3 regions of the Halomonas sp. 18071143 genome follow, and region 3 is predicted to be linked to each of the others. Evidence: predicted binding sites of a transcription regulator. Region 3 holds the regulator's gene; each other region holds the start of a gene.
What was found. Region 3 encodes PhoB, which activates phosphate uptake and scavenging genes when phosphate is short. Its sites were predicted from a motif close to TGTCATANNNNTGTCANA; they were not measured.
Positions count from the first base shown of each region.

Region 1: phnD (phosphate/phosphite/phosphonate ABC transporter substrate-binding protein) is a predicted target of PhoB. The motif match lies at 5,336-5,353, and genes of this name have one in related genera.
Region 2: KVY02_RS05345 (DUF6482 family protein) is a predicted target of PhoB. The motif match lies at 3,417-3,434, and genes of this name have one in related genera.

Region 1 covers NZ_CP078120.1:350,599-357,233, forward strand. The annotation lists gene KVY02_RS01755 (winged helix-turn-helix domain-containing protein) at 1-134, shown strand, start outside; gene KVY02_RS01760 (sensor histidine kinase) at 131-1,501, shown strand; gene KVY02_RS01765 (alkaline phosphatase family protein) at 1,512-3,458, shown strand; gene KVY02_RS01770 (bifunctional diguanylate cyclase/phosphodiesterase) at 3,557-5,305, shown strand; gene phnD (phosphate/phosphite/phosphonate ABC transporter substrate-binding protein) at 5,436-6,416, shown strand; gene phnC (phosphonate ABC transporter ATP-binding protein) at 6,525-6,635, shown strand, end outside.
Region 2 covers NZ_CP078120.1:1,114,976-1,121,610, forward strand. The annotation lists gene rplI (50S ribosomal protein L9) at 1-53, shown strand, start outside; gene KVY02_RS05335 (replicative DNA helicase) at 289-2,925, shown strand; gene KVY02_RS05340 (hypothetical protein) at 3,052-3,345, shown strand; gene KVY02_RS05345 (DUF6482 family protein) at 3,486-3,788, shown strand; gene KVY02_RS05350 (thiol-disulfide oxidoreductase DCC family protein) at 3,799-4,206, opposite strand; gene hemH (ferrochelatase) at 4,518-5,603, shown strand; gene KVY02_RS05360 (putative monovalent cation/H+ antiporter subunit A) at 5,801-6,635, shown strand, end outside.
Region 3 covers NZ_CP078120.1:3,756,640-3,763,274, reverse strand. The annotation lists gene KVY02_RS17680 (NAD(P)/FAD-dependent oxidoreductase) at 1-792, opposite strand, end outside; gene KVY02_RS17675 (chorismate--pyruvate lyase family protein) at 880-1,452, shown strand; gene ubiA (4-hydroxybenzoate octaprenyltransferase) at 1,490-2,380, shown strand; gene phoB (phosphate regulon transcriptional regulator PhoB) at 2,477-3,166, shown strand; gene phoR (phosphate regulon sensor histidine kinase PhoR) at 3,169-4,464, shown strand; gene KVY02_RS17655 (hypothetical protein) at 4,792-5,103, shown strand; gene cysZ (sulfate transporter CysZ) at 5,383-6,129, opposite strand; gene phoU (phosphate signaling complex protein PhoU) at 6,200-6,635, opposite strand, start outside.

The sequences.
Region 1 (6,635 bases), 460 kb from region 3:
GTGACCACGAGCCCGACTCCAACGTCATCGACGTGCAGGTCAGCCGCCTGCGACGCAAGCTGGGTGCCTGGCGTATTGCCACCCTGCGCGGCCAAGGCTATCGCCTGCTGGCCGATGAGCCTGACACACCATGAGCGCTGCCGGGCAGCCTTGGCGGCAACGCTGGGCCAGCCGCTCCATTCATCTGCGCTTGCTGCTGGCAGCGCTGCTGATCGTACTATTGGCCCTGCCGGTGGCGGGTGGGCTGCTGGCCCATCACTATCGTAGCGCCGCAGTGAGCGCGTTCGACGAGCGTCTCGAAGCAACCCTCAACGTGATCATTGCCGGGGTCGCCTACGACCCCCTGAGTGAACAGCTGCGCTACGAACGTGGCTTGGGCGATCCCCGTTTCGAGCATGTGTTTTCGGGCTGGTATTGGCAAATCACCGACAGCGAGCAGCACACGGTAGCGTCGCGCTCGCTATGGGATCAGCGGCTGCCCGTGACCCACAGCGAACAGCTCTCGGCGCGTACCGTGCCGGGGCCAAGAGGGCAGCAGCTGAGAGTGGTGGAGCGGGATATCTATCTGGCCCCCCTGGAATCGCCTTTGCACGTTAGCGTGGCCGCCCGGGACGATGTTCTGGTGGCCGAGATTCAGGCTTTTCAGCGTCTGCTGTGGCTAGGCTTGCTGGGGCTTGGTGCCGTGTTGCTGGGAGTGCTGGCGCTCCAGGTGCGCTGGGGGTTGGCGCCTTTACGCCGCATGAATGCCAACCTGCGCGACGTGGAGCAGGGACGGGCAGCGCAACTGGATACCCGGCTGCCGCAAGAGTTGGCCACCCTGGCCAGCTCCATGAACGCCGTATTGGCGCGCGACCAGCGGCTGATCGAGCGCGGACGCTATACGGCGGGTAATCTGGCCCACGCCCTCAAGACGCCGCTCAGCGTCATGCGCCTGCTGGCGAAGCAGCTGCCCAGCGACAGCCGAGCCACCTGGGACGTCGAGCTTTCGCGTATCGACAACGCGGTGCGTCACCACCTGGCCCGGGCCTCGGCGGCGGGAGACAGCGGGCGTTTCGCGGCCATTGACCTGCAGGCTACCCTGGCGCCGCTGATGAACGGGCTGGCGCGTCTCGCTCAGCGGCGGCACATCACCCTGACGCAGCGTGTGGATAGCCAGATGCGAGTACACATGGACGACCAGGACCTGCAGGAGATGGTGGGAAATTTACTCGATAATGCCCTGCGCTGGGCCAGCCAGACGGTGCATGTGAGCTTTCAGGCGCAGCAAGGCGTATTGAGGCTCACGGTGAGCGATGACGGCCCCGGCATGACCGCCGAGGAGTGCCAGGCGGCGGTGCAGCGCGGCAAACGGCTGGATGAGCAGCGCTCCGGGAGCGGGCTGGGGCTGGCCATCGTGGCCGATCTGGTGGCCCTGTATGGCGGACAGATGCGCCTGCAGCGCGCCGAACAGGGCGGGCTGCAGGTGGTGATCGAACTACCCGTGCTGGCCGCGCGGGCCTGAAGGAGCAACGATGATCGACGTCACCGAAACACTGCCTGACGTACTGGTGGGGCCGCTACTGCGTCGCTTGTCGCCGTCACGCCTGGTGATGTGGCTGGTGGCCACGCGACCGCTGGCTCTCCAGCTGGTTCTGTTTCCGGACACCCCCGACCAGCAAACCTACCCACTGTCTCGCCAGGATCACCAATGCGTGGCCATCGGCGAGCGGGCCTACCTGTACTGCATCGATCTGAGCTTGCCCAGGGTACTGCCCACCGATACACGCATCGCCTACGATCTGCAGGTACAGAGCCGCCAGGGCGCATGGCAGCGCCTTCCCGAGTGGGCGCCGTGGTTATGTCACGCCGGGCAGGCCTACCCGGCCTTTGTGCTGGCATCGCGTCACCACCGCCTGATGCACGGCTCCTGCCGCAAGCCCCATCACGACAGCCCCGATGGTCTGGTGCGTGCCGATGCCTGGCTGGCCGAGCGCCAGCAGGCCCCTGGCGAGTGGCCTGCCTGGCTATTGATGACCGGTGACCAGGTCTACGTGGATGACGTAGCAGGCCCCACCCTGCGCGCCGTGCATGCACTCATCGCCCGGCTGGGGCTGGCCGATGAGCAGTTGGAAGGCGCCACGGTGAATGATAGCCAGGCGCTCTATGCGGCTCCCGAAACCTATTATCATCGCGAGTCGCTGCTGCCGGATGTCACCAGCAACGCGGCCCTGCGCGAGCGTTTCTTCGGCGGGGTGAAAAAGCCGGTGTTCACCTCGGCGCACGCCCAGAACCACCTGATGACCCTTGCCGAAATGCTGGCCATGTATTGTCTGGTCTGGTCGCCGACTCCCTGGCAGATCATTGCGCCCACGCCTCCCGAGCTGGCCGAGCAGGAGGCCGAAGCGTACCGTACCGAACAGGCGGTCATCGATGCCTTCGTGGCAGGGTTGCCCCAGTGCGCGCGGCTGATGGCCCACGTGCCCAGCCTGATGATCTTCGACGATCACGACGTCACCGATGACTGGAACCTGACCGCCGATTGGGAGCGCTGTGCTTATGGGCATCCGTTCTCCAGGCGCATCATTGGCAACGCGCTGGTGGCCTACCTGCTTTGCCAAGGGTGGGGCAATGCTCCGGACAAACTCAACCCGCTGCTGCATCAGGTCGGCACGTTGTTCGATGGGTCGGGCACCTTGAACCCCCAGGCCCAGGACAGCGTGATCGAGCGGCTTCTGCGCTTTCAAGGGTGGGAGTTTCAGGTGTCAGGCGCCCCCGCGCTGATCGTGCTCGATACCCGTACGCGCCGCTGGCGCAGTGAGCGCAACCCCAAACGGCCCTCGGGGCTGATGGACTGGGAGGCGCTCATGGAGATGCAGCAGGCGCTGTTGGGCACCCCCAGCGCGGTGATCGTCTCGCCTGCCCCGATGTTCGGGGTCAAGCTGATCGAGGGCATTCAAAAGCTGTTTACCCTGGCCGGCAAGCCGTTGATGGTCGATGCCGAAAACTGGATGGCCCATCGCGGTGCTGCCAGCGTGCTGCTGCACATCTGGCGGCACTCCAGGACACCCGGCAACTACGTGATCCTGTCGGGGGACGTGCACTACTCCTTTGCCTACGACATCGTCGTACGCGGGCAGGAGCAGGCCCCGCATCTGTGGCAGATCACTTCCAGCGGCGTGAAAAACACCTTCCCTCGGCGGCTGCTGGATACCTTCGACCGGCTCAATCGTTGGCTATACGCGCCGCTGTCGCCGCTCAACTGGTTTACCCAGCGGCGCAAGCTCAGCATCTACCCCCGGGACCCCGAGCAGGCCAGCGCTGGCGAGCGGCTGTGGAATGCCAGTGGGATAGGCCTGGTCAGTCTCGACGAGAACGGTCGTCCCACCGATATTCGTCAGTTGGATGCCCGCGGTGGCGACGCGGTGTTTCCGCCGCCGGACATCCCAGGCATGAAGGCGCCAACCGATGGTTCGTCATGAAAATGTCATGTAAATGACGCACGCTTGCTGCCCTGGCACCTTCCTGATGGAGTTGACAAGTCATAGGGATCGTTGACGTTTGACAGGGCAGCAGGCACATGACCGCACAAGAAACTCAGTGGCTTAACCAGATTATCGCGGCAGAAGAGCTGCACGTACTTTTTCAGCCCATTGTCGATGCCAATCAGCAGGCCATTTATGGCTACGAAGCGCTGATTCGTGGCCCCAGCACCTCTCCGTTGCATTCACCGCTAAGGCTGTTCGACGTGGCGACCCAGGCCGGGCTGCTGGTGGAGCTGGACCTGCTTTGCCGACGGCTCGCCATTCGCCGTTTTGCCGAACTCGCACTCCCTGGGCTGCTGTTCCTCAACGTCATGCCGCTGACCATCGTCGAGCGTGATTTCCGCGAGGGGCTGACGCTGGGCTTCATTCAGGAGAGTGGCCTGCCGCCGGAGCGGGTGGTGATCGAGCTGACCGAGCACGTGCCCATTCACGATTACGACCTGATGCGCCAAGCGGTGGCTCACTACCGCGACATGGGGTTTCAGGTGGCCCTGGATGACCTGGGGGCCGGTCACTCCAGCCTGCGCCACTGGGCGGAGCTGCGCCCGGATTTCGTCAAGCTGGACCGCCATTTCATTTCCGGCATCGATCAGGAACCCGCCAAGCGGGAGTTTCTGCGCTCGATACTGGACGTCGCCAAAAGCCTCGACTGCCAGCTCATCGCAGAAGGGGTCGAAACCGCGGCAGAGCACCTGTGCCTGTGGGAGCTGGACCGTGGATTGGCGCTGTTGCAGGGGTTCTACTTCGCACGTCCCAGCGTTCAGCCGCCTGTTCAGCTCAATACGCTGCTGCCCGCCACCACGCAATTGAAAACTCCCGCCGGGCGTACGGCGCATACCATCCTGCGCAGCGTGGAGGCCGTGGCGCCCAGTGTGTCAGTGCCCACGTTGGCGGAACGGTTTCGTGAAACGCCGCATCTGCGCTGCGTGGCTGTGATCGAACAGGGCGTGCCCATTGCCGTGGTGCGGCGCAACGGGTTCCTGACGCTGTTCACCAACCCTTATAGCCATTCGCTGTACGCCAAGCGCTGCGTGCTGGACATCGCCGATCGCAAGATGCTGGTGGCCGCCGCCGACATGCCCTTGGAAACGCTGAGCCAGCAGCTGACCGACAGCCGCGACATCGAACAGGAGGACTTCGTCATCGTCGATGGCGAAGGGCAGTATCTGGGTATGGGCAATATCGTCGATTTGCTGCGCGAGATCACCGCCATCCAGGTGCGTCAGGCGCGCCATGCCAATCCGCTCACCGGGCTGCCCGGTAACATTCTGATCAATGAAACCCTCACGGCCTACCTGAGCCAGGGCAATGGCTTTGCCGCTGCCTACGTGGATCTGGATCACTTCAAGGCGTTCAACGATGCCTATGGTTATGCCCGCGGGGATCATGTGATCATCTCGCTGTCGCGGCTATTGCAGGCTCAGGTGGAAAGCGCGGGGGGCTTCATCGGGCATATCGGTGGCGACGACTTCATGATGCTGTTACCGCTGGAGCACTGGGAGAGCGTGTGCCAGCAGATTCTGGCCTCCTTCGAGGTCATGGCCCCGAGCTTCTACGAGGAAGAGGATCGCCAGAGAGGCGGGCTTTCCATCGAAAGCCGTCAGGGAAGCGTCAGCTTTTTCCCTTTCGTCAGCGTGTCGGTAGCCGTCAAGCCCATCAGTGACCCGGGCCAATGCAAGGCCCTGGACATTGCCAGCCAGCTCTCCGAACTCAAGCACCAGGCGAAGAAGATTGCCGGGAACAGCCTGTTCGTGGAACGGCGTGGCTGCTGCGTGGGGCCGTGAGCCGCCAGAGCGGCAGGTCGTTCACGCGGGTGTCATGTAGACGTCACGAAGTTGTCACCCGCCAGACTCGCCGCTGTCATCCTGGGGCGTCAGGATACATCCACCTCTTCACTACCCCGTTAGGTGATCCATGCAATCCTCTCGTCTCTCTACCGTGTCACTCTCGCGCACCCTGATCAGTGCTGCCGTTGCCAGTGCCTTCGCTTTCAGTGCGATGAATGCGGCTGCCGATCTCTCCTCACGCTACGTGGACAACGATGGCGACATGGTGGCCGATATCCCCAGCGATGAGTCTCGGTGGGTCGATCCGGACACGCTGGTCTTTGCTTACACGCCGGTTGAAGACCCGGCGGTCTACGCCGACGTATGGGCGGGTTTCCTGGATCACCTGAGCGAAGCGACGGGTAAACGCGTTCAGTTCTTCCCGGTGCAGTCGAATGCTGCCCAGCAGGAAGCGCTGCGCGCTGGCCGTCTGCACGTGGCGGGCTTCAACACCGGTGGCGTACCGGTGGCGGTCAACTGTGGCGGCTTCCGTCCCTTCGCCATCATGGCGGCCGAAGATGGCAGCTACGGTTACGAAATGGAGATCATCACCTACCCCGGTAGCGGTATCGACGGCATGGAAGACCTGCAGGGTCGTCAGTTGGCCTTCACTTCCGAAACGTCCAACTCGGGCTTCCGCGCACCGTCCGCGCTGCTGCGCTCCGAGTACGGTCTGGAAGCCGGTGATGACTTCGAAACGGCTTTCTCCGGCTCCCACGACAACTCCATCCTGGGCGTCATCAACAAGGATTACGATGCGGCGGCCATTGCCAACTCCGTTGCCCATCGCATGCTGTCACGGGGTGTCATCAACGAGGGTGATTACGAGGTGATCTACACCTCCGAAACCTTCCCCACCACGGCATACGGCACCGCCCACAACCTGACGCCCGAACTGCAGCAGCAGATCCAGGATGCGTTCTTCAGCTACGACTGGGAAGGCACCGCCCTGCAGGCGGAGTTCGAGAACTCTGGCGAAGCGCAGTTCATCCCCATCAGCTATGAAGAGCACTGGTCGGTCATCCGCACCATTGCCGATGCCAATGGCGTCACTTACGACTGCGATTGATTCCAGCGCTGCGTGACCCTGTCGGCCAGGAGGGCAACCTTCTGGCCGACGCGTTATGGGGTCGAGTCAGTTGAACGTTTTGAGCGACAAGCAAACGAGGCATTCTCCATGTTGACACTCACTGGCGTTGGCAAGCGTTACCCGACGGGCGACCGCGCGCTGACCGATATTCACCTATCGCTGCCCAAAGGCCAGGTGATGGCGCTGATTGGGCCATCG
Region 2 (6,635 bases), 1.2 Mb from region 3:
ACCTGCATGCAGAAGTGGACGCCGTTGTACGCGTGGTCGTTGTCGCCGAGTAATCATACTCGCCAACGCTGACGCCTCAAAGGGCGCGGGTTCTCCCGCGCCCTTTGTCTTTTTAGACCCTTTGTCTTTTTAGACCCTTTGTCTTTTTAGGCCCTGTGGCTCTTTTGGCAAAGGGCGACACAGCAGGCTTATAAAGCCCTCACTTTACGCGGGGGCCAGTGGTGTTATCCGAGCCGCACGGCTAAGATAAGCGCCGTTGGCTATCGGGTAATTGTTAAGGAGCTCGCAATGCAGGACCAGCCTTCTGCTGATCAGGAAACGGCAGCGTTAAAACTGCCACCGCATTCATTGGAAGCGGAGCAGTCGGTGTTAGGCGGGCTCATGCTGGACAACCAGGCGTGGGACAACGTCTCCGAGCGTCTGGTGGCTGACGATTTTTACCGCTATGAACATCGGCTGGTGTTCAATGTGATGACGCATCTGGCCGAGTCGGGCCAGCCGCTGGACGTCGTGACCCTTTCCGAAGCGCTGGAAGCCCGCGACCAGCTGGATACGGTGGGCGGACTGAGTTTCCTGGCCGAGCTGGCGCGCAACACGCCTTCGGCCAGCAACATACGCGCCTATGCCGATATCGTCCGTGAGCGTGCCACGCTGCGTAAGCTCATCCGGGCGGCCAACCAGATTGCCGAAGGGGCTTTTTCGCCTCAGGGCAGGCCCGCCGACGAGCTGCTCAACGAGGCCGAGCGGCTGGTGTTCCAGATTGCCGAAGAGCGGCCCAAGACCGGTGGCCCCATTGGCATGAGTGACCTGCTCACCAAGGCCGTGGATCGAATCGATGAGCTGTTCAACCTGAAAGGGGAAATGACCGGCCTTTCCACCGGCTTCCGGGATCTGGATGAGATGACTTCGGGCCTGCAGCCTTCCGATCTGGTCATCATTGCCGGACGCCCCTCGATGGGCAAGACCACCTTCGCCATGAACCTGGTCGAGCATGCGGTCATTTCCAGCGACAAGCCGGTGATGGTGTTTTCCATGGAGATGCCCGCCGAATCGCTGATGCTGCGTGTGCTCTCGTCATTGGGGCGTATCGATCAGACCCGCGTGCGTTCGGGGCAGTTGGAAGACGAAGATTGGCCGCGGCTGACCTCGGCGGTGAACCTGCTGAAAGACAAGCAGCTTTTCATCGATGACACGGCGGCCCTGTCACCCAATGAGATGCGCTCACGGTTACGCCGGGTGGTGCGTGAGCACGGCAATATTGCCCTGATCATGATCGACTATCTGCAGCTGATGCAGATTCCTGGCTTTAACGAAAACCGCACGGGCGAGATTTCGGAAATTTCGCGTTCGCTGAAAGGCCTGGCCAAGGAGTTCCAGTGCCCGGTGGTGGCGCTTTCCCAGCTGAACCGCTCGCTGGAGCAGCGTCCCAACAAGCGTCCGGTCATGTCGGATTTGCGTGAGTGTGTCACGGGAGACACGCGGGTGATGCTGGCAACCGGAGAGCGGTTGCCGATTGGTGATCTGGTCGGGCAAACGCCGGACGTCATATCGCTGGGTGAAGATGGCAAGCTGCGCCGCTCGACGACGGATTTGGTGTGGTCAGTGGGCACCAAGCCAGTATTCGAGATTTGTTTGGCTAGTGGGCGGCGTATACGTGCAACAGCCAGGCATCGATTGAAAGCGCTATGGGATTGGAAAACGGTGGCCGAGCTCAAGGTAGGGGATCGTATCGCCTTGGCCAGGCAGTTAGCGCAGCCTGAGCATCCGGTCGTGTGGGAGGAGCATGCGCTTATCCTGCTGGCGCATTTGCTGGGTGACGGCAGCTATGTCAAAGGACAGCCGCTGCGCTATACCACCGCTAGTGAAGCGAATAGCGACGTTGTGAAGCGCTGCGCAGAGCAGTTTGGCTCGACGGTGACTCGCCATGCGGGACGCGGCAACTGGCATCAACTTGTCATTGCTGGCAATGGCAATCGCTGGCACGCCCAGGGAGTGGGCGCCTGGTTGAAATCGCTGGGTATCTTTGGGCAGCGCTCTGCAGAAAAATATATTCCAGGTGACATCTTCAGGCTGTCCGATCAGCAGCTCGCGCTGTTCATACGTCATTTGTGGGCCACCGACGGCAGCATTACGACAGATAAAAATGGGCGCACACGCGTCTATTTTTCTACGGTTAGCCGTCGCCTTATCGATGATGTCAGCGCGCTGCTACTACGTTTCGGTATTGTGACCCGAATCCGCCATGTCGTGTCAGGAGAGGGGAGTGGTTGGTATACCGCCGACGTGTCGGGAAGCGATCAACAGCAGCGCTTTGCACAGAATATTGGGGCTTTTGGGCATCAGGTGGCGTCGTTAGCACCGCTGAAAGCGGCATCCGTCGTGGCGAACACCAATATCGATACCTTGCCCCAGGAGGTGTTCGAGCATGTCAAACAGGCCATGCTTGCTAAAGGCGTGAGTCACCGGAAAATGGCTGCAATGCGTGGCACATCTTATGGCGGCTCGTCCCATTTTAGCTTTGCTCCTTCCCGGGAAACCCTTGGCAGCTATGCAGATGCGCTGGGCGATGTGGCTTTGGCACAGATTGCCTCCAGCGATCTCTTTTGGGACCAAGTCGTCGAGATACGCCCTTGCGGTGAAGAAGAGGTCTTCGATTTGACCGTCCCCGGTGACGCGTGCTGGCTAGCGGATGGCATCGTGAGCCATAACTCGGGCGCGATCGAGCAGGATGCAGACGTCATTGCCTTCGTGTATCGCGACGAAGTGTATAACCGCGATAACCCGGATAACCAGGGCCTGGCCGAGCTGATCATTGGTAAGCAGCGTAATGGCCCCATTGGAACGGTACACATGGCCTTCATAGGCAAATACACGCGCTTCGAAGATCTGGCGCCGGATAGTTACGGTGAAGCCTTCGGCGATTGACTTGAGGCTGAGGGGGGAGCACGTATAATGCGCTCCCCGTTGGCTGAGTCGTCTGGGTAACCCTCACTGGAAGGGCGGGATGAGAAGCGTGGGTCAATCGCATTGGTAGATAGACAGGAGTAACGCATGGCAGGTGGTTTTAGGCGCGGTAACCGTAAGCGGCTTCCCAAGCTGGAAGGTCGGGGTGAGCTCCAGTCGTTAGAGCGTGAAGGTCCCTTCAAGGAGTGGTTGGGCATGCCCGACCTTTACCGCTACCACCTGGTAGTGGAAGGGGAGCAGTACAGCTACCAGACAGAAGATGCGGAATTACCGGTCACCATTGGCGACAAGGTCGTGTTCCGTTACAAGGAAACCAAAGGGGGCAACTGGATCGATCGCAATTCCCTAGGCAAGGCCATCGACCCCTCGGAATATCAGTAACACGACACACATCTTGACGTTTCGGTCAGGAACTCTTTTCTGTTATTGCCCTCTTAGAGAGATAGTGCCAGGGTAATATGATTGTCATGGGGCAAGGGCATGCTGTGCTCCATGGCAATGACCAATAACAGGAGGGAACCATGGAACTTAAAGAGCTTAAACAGTTCGTCGAACGTCATGACAATTTTGAAATTCGAGTAATCACGCACTCGGGCAGCCGGTTTTATCAGGTCGAGCTTGAAGATGTCGAGGGTGAGCGCCATATGCTGACCCAGCGTGGCAAGCCCATGCTGTTTCGTTCGCTGGACGATGTCTACCTCGAACTCAAGCGGGCAGGTATCCACCGGGCGTATCTTGTGCAGCACGTGCCTCAGGATGAAGTCATTGGTCGCGACGCCCACTACAGCGCGCCGCTGACCTCGCGTATGCCGCTGGTATTCTGACGCCCAGGCATCACTGATTGCGCGAGCGTGACCCGCATTTTTCCCACCATTGGCCCAGCCGAATTCGGCGACGGGCAAAGAACCGATAGCCTGCATCCATGACGGCGCGCAGGCCAGGCAAGCAAGACAGTCTTACCAGCCGCCTGTAGCCCAACACGGCATACAGGGCCCGGCTGGCATCCATCCCCACATACCAGTTTCCCTGCTGATCCTGAAGATGCAGTTGCCCCATCATGGCCTCGAAGCTGAGCCCCAATGCGCCGGGATCGAAATCCTCGTGCTGAATATCGACCAGACGAATGCGCTGGTGGTGGCGATGTTTGGCTAGCCAGGCCACTTCGACGCGACAAAAGGGGCAGTGTCCATCGTGGTAGAGCGTGACCGGTGGTTCGGCATGCAGCGTTGCGAAACGGCTCATGAGGAGCGCTCCTCGTGGGGGTATCCTTGGGTGTGAGCGGCTTGCTCGTAACCGGCGGCAGTGGGGGGCGATGCCAGGAGCTGCTCTACCTGCTGGCGCAGAACGCCACCACCGCGCCTTCAGGAGCCCGGCGGAGGGTAGGCAGGGTCAGGGAAAGCTGGTCACCCAGAATGAGTAGCAAAGGCTTGGACATGGGTTGGTATACAGTTGTACAAATTATGTTGATAGTATAACTTTATCCCGCGTCTTTGCTGAAAAGTGATAAGATTTAGACCATTGTGAATGATCGACAGCCCCCAGGAGTAAGTGAGATGGCCGACAGCGTTGTAAAGGATCAACCAGGTGAAGGGCGCTTGGCCCACGCGCCAAGCAGTCATCCTCCGGTTGCCCCCGCCAAGGTGGGCGTGGTGCTGGCCAATCTGGGGACGCCCGATGCGACTGACTACTGGTCCATGCGGCGCTATCTCAACGAATTCCTGTCGGATAAGCGGGTCGTGGACTATGCGGGTTGGAAATGGCAGCCGCTGCTGCAGCTCATCATTCTGACCAAGCGCCCCTTTACGTCGGGCCATGCCTATAAAAGCATCTGGAACACCGAAAAAGACGAGAGCCCGCTGCTGACCATTACCCGTGCACAGACGGAAAAGATGACCGCCCGGCTGAAAGCGCTGTATGGCGACAGTGTCGAGGTCGATTTCTGCATGCGCTATGGCAACCCTTCCACGGAAAGCGTGCTGAATCGCATGAAAGAGAAGGGCTGCGAGCGCATCGTGTTCTTCCCGCTCTATCCGCAGTACGGCTCGCCCACCACGGCTACCGCCAATGATCAGGCGTTTCGCACGTTGATGAAGATGAAGTGGCAGCCCTACCTGCGCACGGTGCCGGCCTACTTTGAACACCCGGCTTACATCCAGGCGCTGGCCAACTCGGTGCAAGAGGCGTACGACGGCTTTGAAAGCCGTCCCACCAAGCTCGTGGCCAGCTACCACGGTGTGCCGGAACGCTATCTGATGGAAGGCGATCCCTACCACTGCCAGTGCCAGAAAACCACGCGCCTGCTGCGTGAGCGTCTGGGGTTGAGCAAGGAGGAGGTCGATACCGCCTTCCAGTCACAGTTTGGCCCGGAAAAGTGGGTAGGCCCGCAAACCGTGGATCATGTGGCCGAGCTGGCCAGGCAGGGCCACAAGCACATTGCCATTCTGTCACCTGCTTTCTCCTCCGACTGTGTGGAAACCCTCGAAGAGATCAAGGAGGAGATTCACGACAGTTTCATGGAGGCCGGTGGCGAGACGTTCAGCTATATTCCTTGCCTGAATGATCGCGATGATCATATCGATGCCCTGTTGGCCGTGGTCAATAATGAGCTGTTGGGCTGGTTGCCCGTGCCCGCTCCGTAAGATTTCTGCTCGCGCTGACGCCGCTTTGGCCACTGCCCGAGCTTTTTTTATGCCAGCGAGGTGGCTGGAGTTTTTCGAAAGGCTGGTATAAGGTTTGTGCATATAAAATCACATTTATTCAACGTTTAAGCGGCACATGTCGTACCATGCGCCGCTTGCGGGAATAGTTTGCGCTTATTTTAGGGAGAGAACGCCGGATGCAATTTGCCGTTTTAATAGGCTTCGTGCTGGCAGCGTCGTCACCGCTGCTCAACCTCTGGTGTAGGGAACGAACCAGCCTGGTGCTGGCGCTATTTCCAGCGCTGATGGCCGCGTGGCTGATTGGCCAGGCCCCGGTGGTGCTGAGTGAAGGGCCGCAGCTGCTGGAGTGGGCGTGGGTGCCGTCGCTGGGGATCAGCCTGAGCTTTTTGCTGGATGGCCTGTCGCTGCTGTTTGGCCTGCTGATTTCCGTCATCGGTACTTGCGTACTGATCTATGCTGGCGGGTATCTGAAAGGGCATCCGGATATTGCCCGCTTCCATCTGGCGCTGGTGGCCTTCATGGCCTCCATGATGGGGCTGGTCATGGCCGATGGCCTGTTGACCCTGTTCGTTTTCTGGGAACTGACCAGTATCACCTCGTATCTGTTGATCGGCTTCAACCATAACGATATCGAGGCCAGAAAGTCGGCTCGCCAGGGCTTGTTCGTGACCGTTTCCGGTGGCCTTGCGCTGATGGCGGGACTGGTCCTGCTGGGTGTGGCCAGCGGCAGTTGGTCGCTGAGCGAGATTCTGCAGTCCGACGACAACCTGCGCGAGCATGCGCTCTATACGCCCATGTTGATCTGCCTGCTGCTCGGGGCGTTCACCAAGTCGGCGCAGTTTCCGTTTCATTTCTGGCTGCCGAACGCCATGGCGGCGCCAACGCCCGTATCGGCTTACCTGCACTCGGCCACCATGGTCAAGGCGGGCATCTACCTGCTGGCGCGCCTGCAGCCCGAGCTGGGCGGTACCGGCATGTGGGTGGGCATTCTCTCGGTGGTGGGTGCGACCA
Region 3 (6,635 bases):
CGCGAGTCCGGCGGCCTCGGCCAGCGCCGTGCGGGGCGCAAGGCCCGTGGCCAACAGGACGATGTCCACCGTATGGCGCTCGCCGCCGTCGAGCTGCAGTACCAGGTCGCGGTCGGCATTCATGGATAGGCTGTCCAGCGTGCGCCCCAGTGCCAGTTGCATGCCTGCCGTTCGAAAGGTTTCGGCCAGGGCGTGGCCCAGCGGTTCGGGCAGCAGGCGCGGTAGCGGGGTGCTCTCTGGCGCCACCAGGGTGACGTGGTGGCCGCCCGCATGGAGGTCGTTGGCGAATTCGCAGCCCACCAGGCCCGCGCCAATGATCGCCACTCGGCTGGGCTGGGCGAGCGCTGCATAAAGGCGGCGGTAGTCATCCAGGTCGTTGACCGTGAAGCAGCGCCCTTTCAGCGCATCGGGTATCTGGAACGGCGTGCGCGGGGCCGCGCCGGTGGCGAGCACCAGGTGCTCGTAGCGGAGCAGAGTGCCGTTGTCCAGGCGCAGCATCTGGTGTTCCACCGCCAGTTCGACGACTTGCGTGTGGGCCATGACCTGGGCATTCAGTTCGTCGGCGAGCGCTTCTGCGCTGCGCTGCGCCAGCTTTTCGGGGCTCAACCGCTTGGCGAAGCCCGTGGACAGCAGCGGTTTGCTGTACTCTTCGCCACGGTCGGCGCTGACCAGCGCGATGGTGCGAGAATCCCCCTGGCGGCGCAGCGCTCGCGCCAGGCCAATACCGGCCATGCCAGTGCCGACAATGACCAGCTCGGCATGTGGGGATTCGCTGAAGTGTGAATCGGGCATATCGTTATCCGGGGGTAAGGAACAAAAGCCTGCCAAGCCATCATGTTACACTAGCCTTCTTTCCAATTGACTGTTCTGGAGGCTCAGGTGACGCTCGTTGAGTTGCCACGCCCTGCGTTTTCGCTACCCCCCCACTGGCGGCCGGTTGCCGCTGCGCGGCCTGCCATGAGTGCGGCCTGGTGGCAATGGGTGGCCTCGACCGACTCCCTGACGGCGCGCCTGATGGCGGCCGGAGCGCCGAGCCAGTTCCGCGTACGCCTGCTGCGTCAGACCATTGGCCTGCCGTTTCAGGACGAAGCCATGGCGCTGGGCATCGCTCCACGTCGCCACGCCTGGCTACGCGAGGTGGCGCTGTGCATCGACGGCACCCCCTGGGTGGTGGCGCGATCGGTGGCACCGCTGGAGCAGCTGCAGGGCAAAGGCCTGGGGGCCTTGGGCGAGCGTTCGCTGGGCAGCTGGTTGTTTCAGCAGCCGGACCTGGTGCGCGGGCCGTTGCAGGCTACGGCGTCGCTCCCGCGCTTCACGGCGTGGGGTGCCCCCGCCAAGGGGCGTAGCCAGTGGGGGCGTCGCTCGGTGTTTCAGCACGCGGGACTGTCGCTGCTGGTTCAAGAGTATTTTTTATCGACCATGGCCGATGCGCTGAGCCTGCCCTCGCGCTAGGCTATTCTGGAGTTTCTTTCACGAGGTAAGCATGAGCATGGACCGTTCTCTATTGCGGCCAACGGGTTGGGCCCGGCTGGCAGACTTTCTTCAGCTGATGCGCCTGGATCGGCCCATTGGTACCTGGCTGCTCATGTGGCCGACGCTCTGGGCGCTGTGGGTGGCTGCAGAAGGGGTGCCGGGTCGCTCCGTGCTGATCATCTTCATTGCCGGTGTCTACGTGATGCGGGCTGCGGGCTGCGTGGTGAACGACTATGCCGACCGCCATGTGGATGGCCACGTCAAGCGTACTCGCCAGCGCCCCATGGCCACGGGACGCATCAGCGAAACCGAAGCCCAGCTGCTGTTCGTGGCGCTGGTCGCCGCTGCCTTCATTTTGGTGCTGCTGACTAACTGGTTCACCGTGCTGCTGTCGGTGGGCGGCGTGCTGCTGGCTTTCGTGTATCCGTTCATGAAGCGCTACACCCACTTCCCGCAGGTGGTGCTGGGCGCGGCCTTTTCCTGGGCCATTCCCATGGCGTTTGGCGCGGTATTGGGCCACGTGCCTCTGGAAGCCTGGCTGCTGTTCAGTGCCAACCTGCTGTGGACCGTTGCCTACGATACCCAGTACGCCATGGTCGACCGTGACGATGATCTGAAAATCGGTATCAAGTCGACCGCCGTGCTGTTTGGCCGTGCTGACCGGCTGATCATCGGAGTGCTGCAGGCAAGCGTGCTGGCCCTGCTGAGCTGGGTCGCGCTGCGCGTTGGGCTAGGGGGCTTTTTCTGGCTGGGGTTGCTGGGCATGGCGGCGACGTTCGTGTACCAGCAGTGGCTGATCGTCGGGCGCGATCGAGACCGCTGTTTTCAGGCCTTCCTGAACAACCACTGGTCGGGTCTGCTGGTCTTTGCAGGTATTGCCTTGAGCTGGTGGCCGGTAGCGGGCTAAATTGACTGGGTGTCATGGAACTGTCATCAAGTCATGGTGTTATCGTCACACGCATGTCATTGAACCTTCCTGAATAGAGCACCGTGAGGCCCTGGAATGACCGCCAAGACCGTACTGATCGTCGATGATGAGGCGCCGATCCGCGAAATGATCGCCGTGGCGCTGGAGATGGCTGACTATCGCGTGCTTGAAGCGGACAACGCCCAGGATGCCCACGCCATGGTCGTCGACCACCAGCCTGACTTGTTGCTGCTGGACTGGATGATGCCGGGCACCAGCGGCATCGAGCTGGCCCGTCGGCTGAAGCGCGAAGAAGCCACCGCCGAGCTGCCGATCATCATGCTGACGGCCAAGGGCGAAGAGGACAACAAGATCCAGGGCCTGGAAGCGGGTGCCGACGACTATATCACCAAGCCCTTTTCCCCCCGTGAGCTGGTGGCCCGCCTGAAGGCCGTGCTGCGCCGTGCCACGCCGCGTGGCGTGGAAGACCCCATCGAAATCAATGGTCTGCTGTTGGACCCGGTGAGCCACCGGGTCAGCGCCCATGGCAAGGCGCTGGAAATGGGGCCTACCGAGTATCGTCTGCTGCAGTTTTTCATGACCCATCAGGAGCGCGCCTACACGCGCAGCCAATTGCTTGACCAGGTATGGGGTGGCAACGTCTACGTGGAAGAGCGCACGGTGGACGTGCATATTCGTCGTCTTCGTAAAGCGCTGGGCGAGCCTCATCAAAATCTGATTCAAACGGTGCGCGGTACTGGGTACCGGTTCTCTGCGCGAGTGTAAGCGTGCGCCTGTGGAGCCGTGAGATCTGGCGCATCATCTGGCTGGCCCTGTTGGGCCTCTGCCTGGGATGGCTGGTGGATTACCCTGGCGCCGGGCTGGCGGCGGGGCTGCTGTTTTGTCTGGTCTATCATCTGCGCCAGTTTCGAGCGCTCTTCCTTTGGCTGACGCTTCACCCCCACGATGAGCCCCCGGCGGCGAAGGGCATGTGGGGGGAGCTGTTCGACCGCCTCTATCGCTACCAGAAAAGCCAGCGCATTACCCAAAGTCGTTTACGGGCGACGCTGGCGAGAATCCAGGAGTCCTCCGAAGCCATGCGCGATAGCGTGGTGATGCTGGACCGCCACGGCGACCTGGAGTGGTGGAACAGCGCGGCCACCGACATGCTGGGGCTGCAAACCGCCCACGATCGTGGCCAGCACATCACCAACCTGCTGCGCGACCCTCGCTTCATCAGCTACTTCAATGCCCGCGACTACAGCGAGCCGCTGACGCTGACCTCGCCGATCGACGAGCGGCGCATCCTCCAGTATCAGATCACCCTCTACGGCGATGACGAGCGGCTGGTCATGGCCCGTGATATCACGCGCTTGCATCGCCTGGAGCAGATGCGGCGTGACTTCGTCGCCAACGTCTCCCATGAGTTGCGCACTCCGCTGACCGTGCTGTCGGGCTATCTGGAAACCTACGGCGACCTCAAGGAGCTGCTGCCTCCCCGATTGGGTAAAGGGATCGTACAGATGGAGGAGCAGACGCGACGAATGCAGAATCTGGTCAACGACCTGCTGCTGCTGTCACGGCTGGAAATCGACCAGGGAGGCGATGATCACCAGACGCTGGCCGTAGGCCCCATGCTCGACAGCATTCGCCGAGACGCCCTGGCGCTCTCCAGGCAGCAGCACAGTGTGCAGGTCATTCTGGAGAGCGACGCTGGCTTGATCGGCAGCGAGCAGGAGCTGCGCAGCGCCATTTCCAATCTAGCCTTCAATGCCGTGCGCTATACCCCAGAAGGCAGTCAGATCACGTTGCGCTGGTCGGTGGCCGCCAACGGCAGCGGGTGTATCGAGGTCGAGGATGATGGCGATGGCATTGATCCGGTGCATATCCCCCGCCTGACCGAGCGCTTCTATCGAGTGGATAAAGGGCGTAGTACGGCAACAGGAGGGACGGGTCTGGGCCTGGCCATCGTGAAGCACGTGCTGCTGCGCCACGAGGCCCAGCTCAACATAGAGTCACATCCTGGCGAGGGGGCATCCTTTCGCTGTGTCTTCCCTGCCAAGCGAGTCAGCGGCTCGGCTTGAGGGCTCGATGACGCTTTGCGCTCCTCCTTATCCGCTTCCTGCACAACCCCTGTATAAGTGTGCCATATTGGCATAGAACTCTGGTCACACATCACTCATGTGTCATTTTTAACCACCTCAAAGGCGTGGTCATGACCCCCTGAGCCCATGCTTTATACCATCCTTGTTTTTTTAAATTATTGATAATAAATAATTTTTTTGATTTTTGGCATGCGTGGCACAACGTATGCAATATTCTAGGCAAGGAAGATTACCGCAGGAACTGGTAAGACATGAAGTCACTCTTCCTTAACTATGCGGTATTAACAGCGATCGAGGAGGCGGAATATGATGTCCAAGGAACTACTCAAGAAAGCTGGTATTTTAGGTGTTTCTTTTGGCCTGATGGCAAGTCCACTGGCATTTGCAGACACCACGGATCACTCATCCATCGACCAGAATCAGGATGTAACCGTCGAAGATGAGCCCATGAACACACAGTCTGGTACGGCTGAGCCCGGTAGCTACGACACAGAAGACCTGACCACTGATCACGGCACACAAGGTCCCGACGTCGTGGATGAGCCAGAGTCTACCAACATGAGCGGCGGTGCCGAGTACACTCCGGAAGATGTGGTAGAAGAAAATAGCGGCAGCTAAACGTAACAATTCTTTGCAAAGCTGAAAAAAACTCTTACGCTTAGGAGTGAGCAAACTGAGGGCAAGGATGTCCCATAGCAAGGATGCTCACCGATTCAAGGATGAATCAGAAAACGGTCAAGACACTGGTCAGGGTAAATTCCAAGGTTGGAGTCCCGCAAACGGAGAGGAAGCCAGCAGTCAGTATCGTTCATAAGTAAGAGTGGTCGAGACCCCGCCTAGCGGGGTCTAATTTTTTGTGCCTGCTATATGGGCGGCCCTGTGATGAATGGCTCTGATTCAGAGCGCCGAGCCTGCCGCCTTATCCCGCGTGTCCGGTGTGCCACGATAGTGGCGGTCCCACATGAGGACTGCGCCTGCGACGGCGCCTGGAATCAGGAACAGGTTGGCCAAGGGGATCCAGGTGATGAGCATGACCAGCCCGCCATATGTCATGCTCGGCCACCAGCGCCGTGAAAGCCTGCTGCGCATGTCCTTGAACGACACTTTGTTGTTATCCATCGGGTAGTCCAGATAGGTAATGGCCATGACCCAGGCAGAAAAGAGCGCCCATAAGGGAGGCGCGAAGACGTTCAAGCCGGGAATCCAGCTGAACAGGAACAATACGGCCATGCGCGGCAGAATATAGCTCAGCTTGACCAGCTCTCGACCCACGGCGTCCAGCGCCGTTTTGGCCAGCCCTCGGTCATCCAGAGGCTCACGCCCGGTGGCCTGGCGCTCTACCTGAGCCGCCAGAAACCCATAGAAAGGCGCTGCGATCAGGTGAGTCACCAGGGTGAAGCTAAAAAAGATCACCACCAGCAAGCTGATGAAGAATAGCGGCCAGATCAGCCACGACAACCACTCCAGCCAGCCAGGCACCATGGCCATGCTGCTCTCCAGCCAGCCCGAAAAGCGTGTGAAGACCACGTAAACCATACCCGTATACACGAGCAGATTGACCAGAATGGGTAGAAAAACATAGCGCCTTAGCCCGGGCTGATACACCAGGCGGGTGCCTTGCCCCAATGCGTTGAGTGCATTCACGCGACATTACTCCCTAAAAAAACGCCCAGACAATGGTCTGGGCGTATTGCAGGAGGGTTTGACGGCCAGGTCAAGATTTTTTCATGACCTTCTGTTCCAGGGTGTCTGGGTCACTGTGGCGAATATCCAGGCCTTTCACCAGGTACACCACGTATTCCGCCAGGTTATTGGCGTGGTCGCCCACCCGCTCCAGGGCGCGCAGCACCCACATGATGCTCAACACCGAGCTGATGGAGCGCGAGTCTTCCATCATGAAGGTCATCAGCGAGCGCATGGCGCTGCCGTATTCGTCGTCCACCGATTCGTCTTCGCGAACGACCTGCATGGCCAGCTCGGTATCGAAGCGGGCGAAGGCGGTCAGGGCGTCACGCAGCATCTTGCGCACGTGCTCGCTGATATGGCGGACTTCTACCAAGCCACGAATGGCACCGCTGTTTTCACTTAACAACAGTGCATTGCGGGCAATCTTGCTGGCTTCGTCGCCGATTCGCTCCAGGTCCGAGGTG